DNA from 2 places in the Cupriavidus sp. GW822-FHT06G04 genome. Region 1 is predicted to be linked to the other one. Evidence: predicted binding sites of a transcription regulator. Region 1 holds the regulator's gene; the other holds the start of a gene.
The links. Region 1 encodes FliA, which starts transcription of late flagellar genes. Its sites were predicted from a motif close to CTAAAGTTTNNNNNNNNNNNGCCGNTA; they were not measured.

Region 1 (5,048 bases):
GCTGACCACCGACCGATTCCGGATCGGCGCGCACGAGCAACTGCGCATCTATGGCGACATCCTCGGCGTCCCGGTCCATGCCGTGAAAGACGCTGCCGATCTGCGCTTTGCGCTGTCGGCCATGCAGGACAAGCATCTGGTGATCATCGACACCGTTGGCATGAGCCAGCGCGACCGCAGCCTGTCGGACCAGATCGCGATGCTGGCCGGTGTGCAGGCGCCGATGCAGCGCGTGCTGCTGCTCAACGGCGCCGCGCACGGCGACACGCTCAACGAAGTCGTGCACGCCTATCGCAATGACGCCGCAGGCGCCGCTGGCGGCATCGACGGCTGCATCATCAGCAAGCTCGACGAAGCCACACATCTGGGATCGGTGCTCGATGTGGTGATCCGTCACCGTCTGCCGGTGTTCTATGCATCGACCGGCCAGCGCGTGCCGGAACATCTCGAACTGGCGCAGGCCAGTGCACTGGTCGAACGCGCATTCCTCACGCCGCGTCGCGGGTCGCTGTTCAATGACGCCGATGTGGCGCGCCGCCAGGCCGGCGCCGTCGACGCTGTGGCGCCGCGCGCGGCCGAGCGCAATGGCGCCGACGACATGCTGCGGTCGCTGACCGATAGCGCCAACGCCGTCGGCGTCTGCGTCGAAGAACTCAACGCCGCGCCGTACGGCTTCGATCTGGCCCGGCAGCTGTGGCAGCAGCGCACTGCCGGTGCGGCGGCGCTGCGACCGATGGTCCAGCAGGTGCGCCTGGCGATGTGCCGCGAGGCCAGCCGCGTTTGCGATCGCCACGTGCTGGCGGTGACGCAGAGCGTAGCCCAGCCGGTGCAGGGCCGCCGCGCGCCGCAGATGATGCAGCAGACGTTGTGGTTGTCCGATCGCGACGGCATGCCGCTGGCCAGCACCGTGGTGCCCGCCAGCCGTACGCGCCAGTCGCTGGCCGAAGCCGATGCCGAAGCGGAAGCCGCCACGGTGCGCACCACGCTGGCTGCCGCGCGCACGGTGGTCAACCTCAACACGTCGCTGCCCAGCCCCGCCACGCTTGCGCGCTGGCAGCAAAGCGGCGAACGCTGGGTGGCAGGCACGCGCAAGACCACGCGCGTGATTGCCAACGGTCTGGCCAACAAGGTCGACACGATTGCCGACACGCTCACGTTCCACGCCATCGGCGACGTGCGCTGCCGCGACCGCGATGCCGTGCACTGGCTCGCGCATTGCCTGGTGCGCGTGCCGGACGGCCAGGTGCGCGCCGCCGCGCGCGGACGTGCCAATGCCGCCAACGCGGGCGAAGCTGCCGAAACCGGCACCGAGGCGTGCCTGGTGGTGTCGCGCATGATCGCGCGCGACACCGGCGACACGCTGTCCGTCGAGTACACGCTGTGTGATCCGGCACTGGCCAACGATGCCGCGCAGGTCGCGCGCTGGGCGCAATGGACGCTCGACGCGGAGGATCAGTTCCGCACGTTGCGCCACGCAATGGACCATTTCGCGCAGGACGCCGATGAAGAGACCATGCCCTGCGCCAGCATGGTGGCGCTGCAACTGGGTCTGACCGCGCTGCGCCTGCAACACACGCCGACGCCGACGGCGCCGGCATTCCTGTCGCGACTGGCCGGTCGCGCCTCGGCGCGCGTCAATGCGCCGGTTGCCGGGCCGGTGCTCAACGAAGGCATGGGCCGGCTGCTGGCGCTGTTGGACGTGCTGGAAAACTATCCGGGCCGCAGCGCATCGCCCGCGATGATGGCCGTCGAACCAGCGGCCGACGCGCCCGAATCCGCTGCGTCCGCGATGCGGGCGATGGCCGCCATGGATGCCATGCCGCAGTTCGCGGCGGCCGGGGAGTAAGCCTTGAATCCGATGGCTTCCGATCAGGCAGAAAGCCTGCGCCGCCTGTTGGCGCCACGCGTGACGCGACGCATCGCGGTGGTCGCCGCCGAACCCGGGGCCGGCGCCACCACGGTGGCGCTGGGCCTGGCCAATGCGCTGTCGATGCAGGGCGAGCGCGTGCTGCTGGTGGACGAGGACGTCCACGGCGCGCGTGCCATGCGGCTTGCCGGCGCCACGCCCAGCGCTACGCTGGCCGATGTGCTGGCCGCACGCGTGCCGCTTGCCGCCGCGCTCGGCTCGCGCCCGGCCAGCGGCGTCGGCGTGCTGCCCGCCGGCCAGCTTGCGGCGGGCGCGATGCCCGACGAGCGGACGCTGTCGGCGCAATTGCCCGATATGCGCTCGGTGCTGATCGATGCGCGACGCGACGCCACCGGCGCGCTGTCGCCGATCGCCGCCACCGCGCACAACTTCGTGATCGTCCTGCGCCCGGAAGCGACGTCGATCACGGCAGCCTATGCATGCATCAAGCGGCTGCATCACGAATACGCATGCCGTCAATTCCAGCTGGTCGTCAATCTGGCGGCCACGGAAGGCGCGGTCACGGCCCTTGCGCGCAACCTGACTCGCACGGCGAGCCAGTACCTGGGCGTGGAGGCCGGCCTGGCAGGGTATCTGCCGATCGATCCGCTGGTGGCGCGTGCGCTCCAGCTCGGGCGCTGCGTGGTGGAGGCGTATCCCGCCGCCGCGGCCACCGGCGCGTTGCGGCACATCGCCAGCAGTGTTGGCGCATGGCCGTTGCGACAGACAGCATCGCCCCGTGGGATGGCTTCGGCCGTTCCCGCATGAAGCAAAGAACAAGAAGTCTCGACCGGACCGGAAACTCAGCCTGCCAGTCGCCGATTGCAGTCTCCGCGGCACTGGCCCACTCAGAAAGTATTTACCGAGAGTTCCACCCATGTACACGATTCAGGGAAAGCTCGAGCAGGCGGATGTGGTCAAATCCCACGCACCACTGGTACGGCGCATCGCGCTGCAACTGGCGGCAAAACTGCCCGCCAGCGTGCAGATCGACGACCTGATCCAGGCTGGCATGATCGGCCTGCTCGACGCCGCCAAGCGCTATGAAGACAACCACGGCGCGCGGTTCGAGACCTACGCCAGCCAGCGCATCCGCGGCGCGATGCTGGACGAAGTGCGCGCCAACGACTGGCAGTCGCGCAGCCTGCGGCAGTTCACGCGCAAGATCGAGCGTACCCAACGTCAGCTCGAGCAGAAGCTCGGCCGCACGCCGATCGACTCCGAGGTGGCCAAGGAGCTCGACATGGCGCTCGACGAATACCAGGAGCTGCTTAACGAGGTCTATGGCTGCCAGTTGCTGCACTACGAAGACTTCGAGCGGTCCGGCGAGGAGGATTTTCTCGATCGGCATCTGGGCGTTACCGACGACGCGAATCCGCTGACCGTATTGATGGAATCGGGCATGCGCGATGCGCTGATCCGCGCCATCGACAAATTGCCCGAACGCGAAAAGCTGGTGTTGTCGCTGTGCTACGACCAGGAACTGAACCTGCGCGAAATCGGCGCGGTGCTGGAAGTGACGGAGTCGCGCGTGTGCCAGATTCGCAGCCAGGCGATCGCGCGCCTGCGCAACCAGCTGCGCGGGATGCTGTAATGCAGCGCGCCATCGTGATCGCCGCGCTGTGCGCGTTTGGCCCGGGCTGGTCTGCCGCGCAGACGTCCGCGCCGGTCTTCATGAAGGCGACCTACGAGATCACGGGTTCGCGCTATGCGTGGACCGCATCCGCCGGGGCGCCGCAGATCGCAAACCGGGGGCAGCGCACACTGTCTTTACCGGTGCTGCCCGCCGCTACGATGCCGCAGGCGACGGGACGGATCACCTCGGTGCGCTGGCGCTACAGCTTCACCCGTACCCCGCCGGTCGATCTGCAAGCGTATCTGTGCAATGCGGATCGATGCGTTCTGCTGCCCGGCGCCGAGGGCAAGACCGATGCCTTTGTTGGCGACGACGCGACCAAGGGATTCGTCTTCGCCTATCGCGTGCCGGGCCAGGGCGGCCTCATGCCGATGCTGCAAGGCCGCAGCAACGAGGTGACTGTCAGTTACCGCTAAGACCTGAAATCAACGCGTTGCCACGGCGCAATGCCACCGCCCGGTGGCATGGTTTGTGCGCCATCCCGCCAGGCAACGTGCGGCGTGCGCCGTATTCGTCCTATCGTGCATATTTGCGCGGACCTCGCGTCCGCCATGTCGCATGCCGGCATGTAATTTCTACGTGCAAGTCCCGCCACGTTGCCATCCGCTGTCAGCCAGAAAGGATCCAACAACATGGAAGACTTCCGCGACATCAAGCTTTCGCGCCGTGAATTCGTGGTGGCCGGTGCGGCATCGATCACGGCTGCGGCAGCGCCGGCCGGCGCCGCTACGGCTGCCGCAACGGCGCCCGCGCCGCGCTCGCCAGCCGCCCTGAAGCCCGTGGCTTCGAAGGTGTCATTCATCGTCAATGGCCAGTCACGCGCGCTTGAGCTCGATACTCGTACCACGCTGCTCGACGCACTGCGCGAGCATCTGCATCTCACCGGCACCAAGAAGGGCTGCGATCACGGCCAATGCGGCGCGTGCACGGTGATCGTCGACGGCCGGCGCATCAATTCATGCCTGAGCCTTGCCGTCATGCACGAAGGCGCAAAGATCACCACGGTCGAAGGCCTCGGCACGCCCAATCGCATGCATCCGATGCAGGTCGCGTTCGTTAAGCACGATGGCTACCAGTGCGGCTATTGCACGCCGGGCCAGATCTGCTCGGCCGTGGCCGTGCTCGATGAAATCCGCGCAGGCATCCCTAGCCACGTCAGCGCCGATCTCAACGCGCGCCCGCTGCTGTCGGCAGATGAACTGCGCGAGCGCATGAGCGGCAATATCTGCCGCTGCGGCGCGTATTCAAACATTGTCGAGGCGATTGCCGAAGTTGCAGGGGGCCAGTCATGAATCCATTCTCCTACGCTCGCGCCACGTCGCCGGCCGATGCCGCCGCGGCAGCCCTGCAGACGCCCGGCGCGCGGTTTATCGCGGGCGGCACCAATCTGCTGGATCTGATGAAGCTTGGCATCGAATCGCCCACCCACCTGATCGACGTGAATGGACTGGCGCTCGACAAGATCGAGCCCACGGCCGAGGGCGGCCTGCGCGTGGGTGCGTTGGT
Region 2 (5,048 bases), on a different contig from region 1:
GCAGCGTGGCCGGCTCGGCTGGCGCGAACTGATTCGGTCACCATCATGAGCAAGGAACGTCTCCACCTGCGCGCGGGCCACTTCGCATTCTCGCTACCGGAGCTGGTCGCGGCGCTTGCGATCGTCGCAATCGTGATGACGCTTGCATTGCCGACGTGGCAACGGCACATCGAACGGGGCTGGCGGATGCAGGCGCGCGCCGAGATGATCGCGGCGATGCTGACGCTCGAACGACACGCTTTGCTCACCGCCACCTACGCAAGCGAGCCGGGCGGCGCTTCGCCCGCCGGCGACTGGCCAAAGCCGCTGCCACCACCCCCTGCTCCCACGCGTCACTGGCTGACAGCCACCAGTTGCGCGGGGCGCTCTCTGTCGCATTGCGTGGAAGTTCGCGCCACACCAGTGCGCCCCGATGCGGCGTGCGGGACCCTGGTGCTGCGTAGCAGCGGCGAGTGGCTTTCCGTGCCCACCGAACTTGGTGAAGCCCTGCCGCTGCCGCCCAACTGTTGAAATGACCCGCACGATCTCATCGCAGCAGGGCGCAACCCTTGCCGAAACGCTCATCGCGCTGGCTGTGGCGCTGACCTTGGCAATAGCAGCGTGGCCCATGCTGCGCGACATGCACGCCACCATGATCGCCACACAGGCCGCGGATCGCCTTGCGGCGTCGCTGGCGCTGGCGCGCTCCACCGCAGCCAATCGGCGTATGGAGGTCCTGTTGGAGCCGCTCGGCGACAACACAGCGCTCGATCACGGCTGGCAGCTTAGCGTGCCCGACGCAGACGCGGACACCACGGACGCACCGTTTGCAGTCGTTGCGCTCAACGAACGATGCCTGGGCGTGGCATTGCGCGGTACGGGAGGCGCCGCGGGGAGCCAAAGCCTGCGCTTGACAGCTGTGGGATACTCACGGTCTGAGCATGGCGGTTTCTTTGCCGCCACGTTTCAGGTGAGCTGCGGCCACGCACAACGACAAGTCCGGCTGGGTGCCCAGGGGCGCATACGGATTTGCCAACCCGGCGTGGATACCGACTGCGATTGACCACCCGACGCCAGCCCATGCGCGCCCCGCCTGACGACGCCAGGTCCTGACTCCCGATTTCCTCTTTCGGCCCGATTCCGCACGCCATGTTTTCCGATTCCGACCACACCGCCATGGAACAAGCCCTCGCGCTGGCAGCACGCGGGATGTTCACGACCACGCCAAATCCTCGCGTCGGTTGTGTCCTGATGAAGGATGGCCGGATCATCGGTCAGGGTTACACGCAGCCAGCCGGACAGGATCACGCCGAGATCCAGGCGATGAAGGACGCCATCGCGCACGGGCACGATCCCGCCGGCGCCACCGCATACGTAACGCTCGAACCCTGCAGCCACTTCGGCCGCACGCCGCCATGCGCTGACGCATTGGTGCGGGCGCGCATCGCGCGCGTGGTGGCGGCCATGGAAGACCCGAACCCGGCGGTGTCGGGTCGCGGACTGCAGCGGCTGCGCGATGCTGGCATCGATGTTCGGTGCGGCTTGCTGGAAAAAGAGGCACGCGATCTGAATATCGGCTTTGTTTCGCGGATGACGCGCGGCTTGCCGTGGGTGCGCGTGAAAGTGGCTGCGTCGCTGGATGGCGGCACGGCGCTGCATGACGGCACCAGCCAATGGATCACCGGTCAGGCTGCGCGCGACGATGGTCACGCCTGGCGCGCACGCGCCTGCGCCATTCTCACCGGCATCGGTACGGTGCGCGACGACAACCCGGCACTGACCGTGCGCGCCGTTTCCACGCCGCGCCAGCCGCAACGCGTGCTCGTCGATTCGCGCCTCGAAGTTCCGCTCGATGCGCAGATCCTCAATCGCGACACTGGCGAATTCGCGAAACCGGTGCTCGTGTTCTGCGCCATCGACGACAAGGCCCGCCGGCAGGCGCTGGAAGCGCGCGGTGTCGAAGTGGTGGTGCTGCCCAATCGCCATGGCAAGGTCGAACTGCGACGCATGCTCGAGGCGCTCGGGCAACGCGGCATCAACGAACTGCACGTCGAAGCGGGCTTCAAGCTCAATGGATCGCTGATTCGCGAAGGCTGCGCGGACGAACTGCTGATTTATCTGGCGCCGAAGCTGCTGGGCGATGCGCAAGGGATGTTCAATCTCCCGCCCCTGGCCAAGCTCGACGACGCCGCATCCTTCCGCTGGCATGAAGTGCGCCAGATCGGCGACGATTTGCGCCTGATTGCGCGCCGTGCCGATAACACGCACTGAGCCGGCACCAGACAACTACGCACTACGCATACTTGAAGAGGCAAACATGTTTACTGGCATCGTGGCGGCGGTTGGCCGCATCGAATCGGTCACCCCGCTTGGCGACGTCAACGCAGGGGTACGCCTGCGCGTGGCGGCCGGCGATCTGGACTTGTCCGATGTCGGCATCGGCGACAGCATCGCGATCCAAGGCGCATGCATGACGGCCGTGACGCTCGAGCCCGGCCATTTCGAAGTCGATGTCTCGCGCGAATCGCTGGACAAGACCGTGGGGCTGGATCAACCGGGCCGCGTCAACCTCGAGAAGGCACTGCGCCTGGCGGACCGACTTGGCGGTCATCTGGTGTCGGGCCATGTCGACGGCCTTGGAGAGGTGGTGCGCTTCGCCCCGGTCGGCGAATCGCACGAGCTGCGCATCCGCGCGCCGCGCGAGCTTGGCCGCTACCTCGCCTACAAGGGCTCTGTGGTGGTCAACGGTGTATCGCTGACCGTCAACAATGTCAGCGATTCGGCCGAGGGTTGCGAATTCTCGATCAACCTGATTCCGCACACGGTGGAGGTCACCACGCTCAACGAGCTGTCGGCGGGCAAGCGCGTGAATCTGGAAATCGATCTGATTGCACGCTATGTGGAGCGGATGCTGTCGGCATCCGGCGTGCAACACAACGGCTGAGCATGCGTGGCCGTTGAGCTGAGGCGTCAAGCCTGAGGCAAAGCACGACCAGGACCGAAATCGTCGGGAGGACCTGCGGCCGTTGCCCGTTCCTTCCTGTCAAGGCGCCGCCGGGCAAGCGGCCTTCGGCAGGCACACCGAAGACCGCCCGCGCTTTCAGAGGCGTTACACCTTGATGTCGATGGTGTTGCCCAGATGCGGCGGATTGCTGCCGGACGATGCCACAGGTGTCGCGCCTTGCAACAGTTGTGCAACACCTTGGGCCTGCAGATCCAGCGTCTTGCGCAGCATCAGCAGCGCCACCGGGTCACTGCCGGCATCGGCCGCGCCCAGCGAACTGACGAGGGAAGTACTCATGAAGGACTACCTTGTACGAGTTGGGAAATACGGCGCGCGCGACGCACTCGCGTGCGCCACGCGTCCGCATCCTTGTTTTCGGCGGCAAACCAGATACCTTGAGCGGCCGCTTGCCGTCGGCCGGAAAAGCTAACGGTCCAGCGGGACAAATCGCGGGGCGCCTGCCACATCAAGCGTGCCGTCGCCATTTTGGACAAACAATCCCCGCGCTGCGTTGTGCGGATGCGCCGCGGCTTCGGCAATGCTGAGCACTGGCGCGTAGCAGACATCGGTGCCGCCCAGCAAGGCGTCCCAGTGCGCGCGCGGCTGGCTGCGGAATAATGTCTTGAAACGCTGCTTCAGCGCCGGCCACGAGCCGGCGTCGTACTGCGTGGCGGGATCCACGTCCGTCATGCCCAGCTTCTGCAGCAGTAACGCGTAGAACTGTGGCTCCAGCGCGCCGATCGTGATAAATCCACCATCGGCGCACTCATATACGTCGTAGAACGGCGATTGATGGAAGGGACTCGGCGCCGGGCCGTCCAGTTGGCCATTGTTTCGCACCCACAACGCGATGCTGCCCAGCATGGCGACCATATCGACGATCGCGCCATCCACCACGCGCCCGCGGCCCGTGGCGCGCGCGTCCAGCATCGCGCAGACCATGCCGAAGGCCAGCCCCAGTGCGCCGCCGGCATCGCCGACCACCGTCGGCGGAATCATCGGCGTCTGGCCCGGACGCGCCGCCAGTGACAACATGCCGGTCAACGCGACATAGTTGAGGTCGTGCCCGGCCACCTGGGCCAGTGGCCCACTTTGGCCCCAGCCGGTCATCCGGCCATAGACCAGCGCGGGATTGCGCAGCGCGCAGTCGGCGGGCCCCAGGCCCAGTCGCTCCATCACGCCGGGTCGATTGCCCTCGATCAGTCCCGCCGCGCTGGCTACCAGATCCATGGCTTGGGCCAGATCGCCCGGCTGCTTGAGGTCGAGCGGCACGATGGTTTTGCCCCGCCGCAGCGGGCTCGCCTTTGCGCCGCCCAGTTGCTCGGCCACGGCCACGCGCTGGCGACGGGTGACGACCACAACCTCCGCTCCCATGTCCGCCAGCATCCTGCCGGCCAGCGGCCCCGGGCCGATTCCTTCGAATTCGACGATGCGGATGCCCTGCAGCGGTGGTGTCATGCGATGTCTCCTGTTTGCCGGCCAAAAAGGCGTCTTCCGATATGCCGCTTTACGCACTTCCGTGCAACCCGGGCCAACCCGTGGCTGCGGATCGGCGCTTCGATTGGCGCCGCGAACCGGGGCATCGCGGAGCGGCATGGCGTACAATAGCGGCCTTGATTTCGTCGGCCTCCAAGCATCTGCGCCGCCCTGCCCCGCCGCTGACACCATCGGCACCCTCGCACCCGCCCGTTATTCAGACGTCGCCCCAGCCATGACTATCGCCCGTACCGAAGACATCATTGCCGACATTCGTGCCGGCCGCATGGTCATCCTCGTAGATGAGGAAGATCGCGAAAACGAAGGCGACCTGGTCCTGGCGGCCGATTTCGTGACGCCTGAAGCCATCAACTTCATGGCCAAGTACGGGCGCGGCCTGATCTGCCTGACGCTGACCGCGGAACGCTGCCGCCAGTTGGAGCTGTATCCGATGGTGTCGCGCAACGGTACCGTGCATGGCACCAACTTCACGGTGTCGATCGAAGCGGCCGAAGGCGTGACGACCGGCATTTCCGCGGCGGACCGCGCGCGCACCGTCCAGGCCGCGGTTGCCAAGGACGCGCGTGCC

Region 2: the regulator FliA is predicted to act here: its motif matches at 3,357-3,383, upstream of AC1RKI_RS04895 (YjfB family protein).

What each region holds. Positions count from the first base shown of each region.
Region 1 is NZ_JBXALD010000008.1:108,461-113,508, forward strand. It holds gene flhF (flagellar biosynthesis GTPase FlhF) at 1-1,846, shown strand, start outside; gene AC1RKI_RS18785 (MinD/ParA family ATP-binding protein) at 1,859-2,674, shown strand; gene AC1RKI_RS18790 (RNA polymerase sigma factor FliA) at 2,784-3,500, shown strand; gene AC1RKI_RS18795 (flagellar protein FlhE) at 3,500-3,958, shown strand; gene paoA (aldehyde dehydrogenase iron-sulfur subunit PaoA) at 4,175-4,834, shown strand; gene AC1RKI_RS18805 (FAD binding domain-containing protein) at 4,831-5,048, shown strand, end outside.
Region 2 is NZ_JBXALD010000002.1:193,083-198,130, forward strand. It holds gene AC1RKI_RS04870 (pilus assembly protein) at 1-49, shown strand, start outside; gene AC1RKI_RS04875 (type IV pilin protein) at 46-510, shown strand; gene AC1RKI_RS04880 (GspH/FimT family pseudopilin) at 512-1,042, shown strand; gene ribD (bifunctional diaminohydroxyphosphoribosylaminopyrimidine deaminase/5-amino-6-(5-phosphoribosylamino)uracil reductase RibD) at 1,129-2,250, shown strand; gene AC1RKI_RS04890 (riboflavin synthase) at 2,297-2,923, shown strand; gene AC1RKI_RS04895 (YjfB family protein) at 3,089-3,280, opposite strand; gene AC1RKI_RS04900 (CaiB/BaiF CoA transferase family protein) at 3,410-4,441, opposite strand; gene ribBA (bifunctional 3,4-dihydroxy-2-butanone-4-phosphate synthase/GTP cyclohydrolase II) at 4,695-5,048, shown strand, end outside.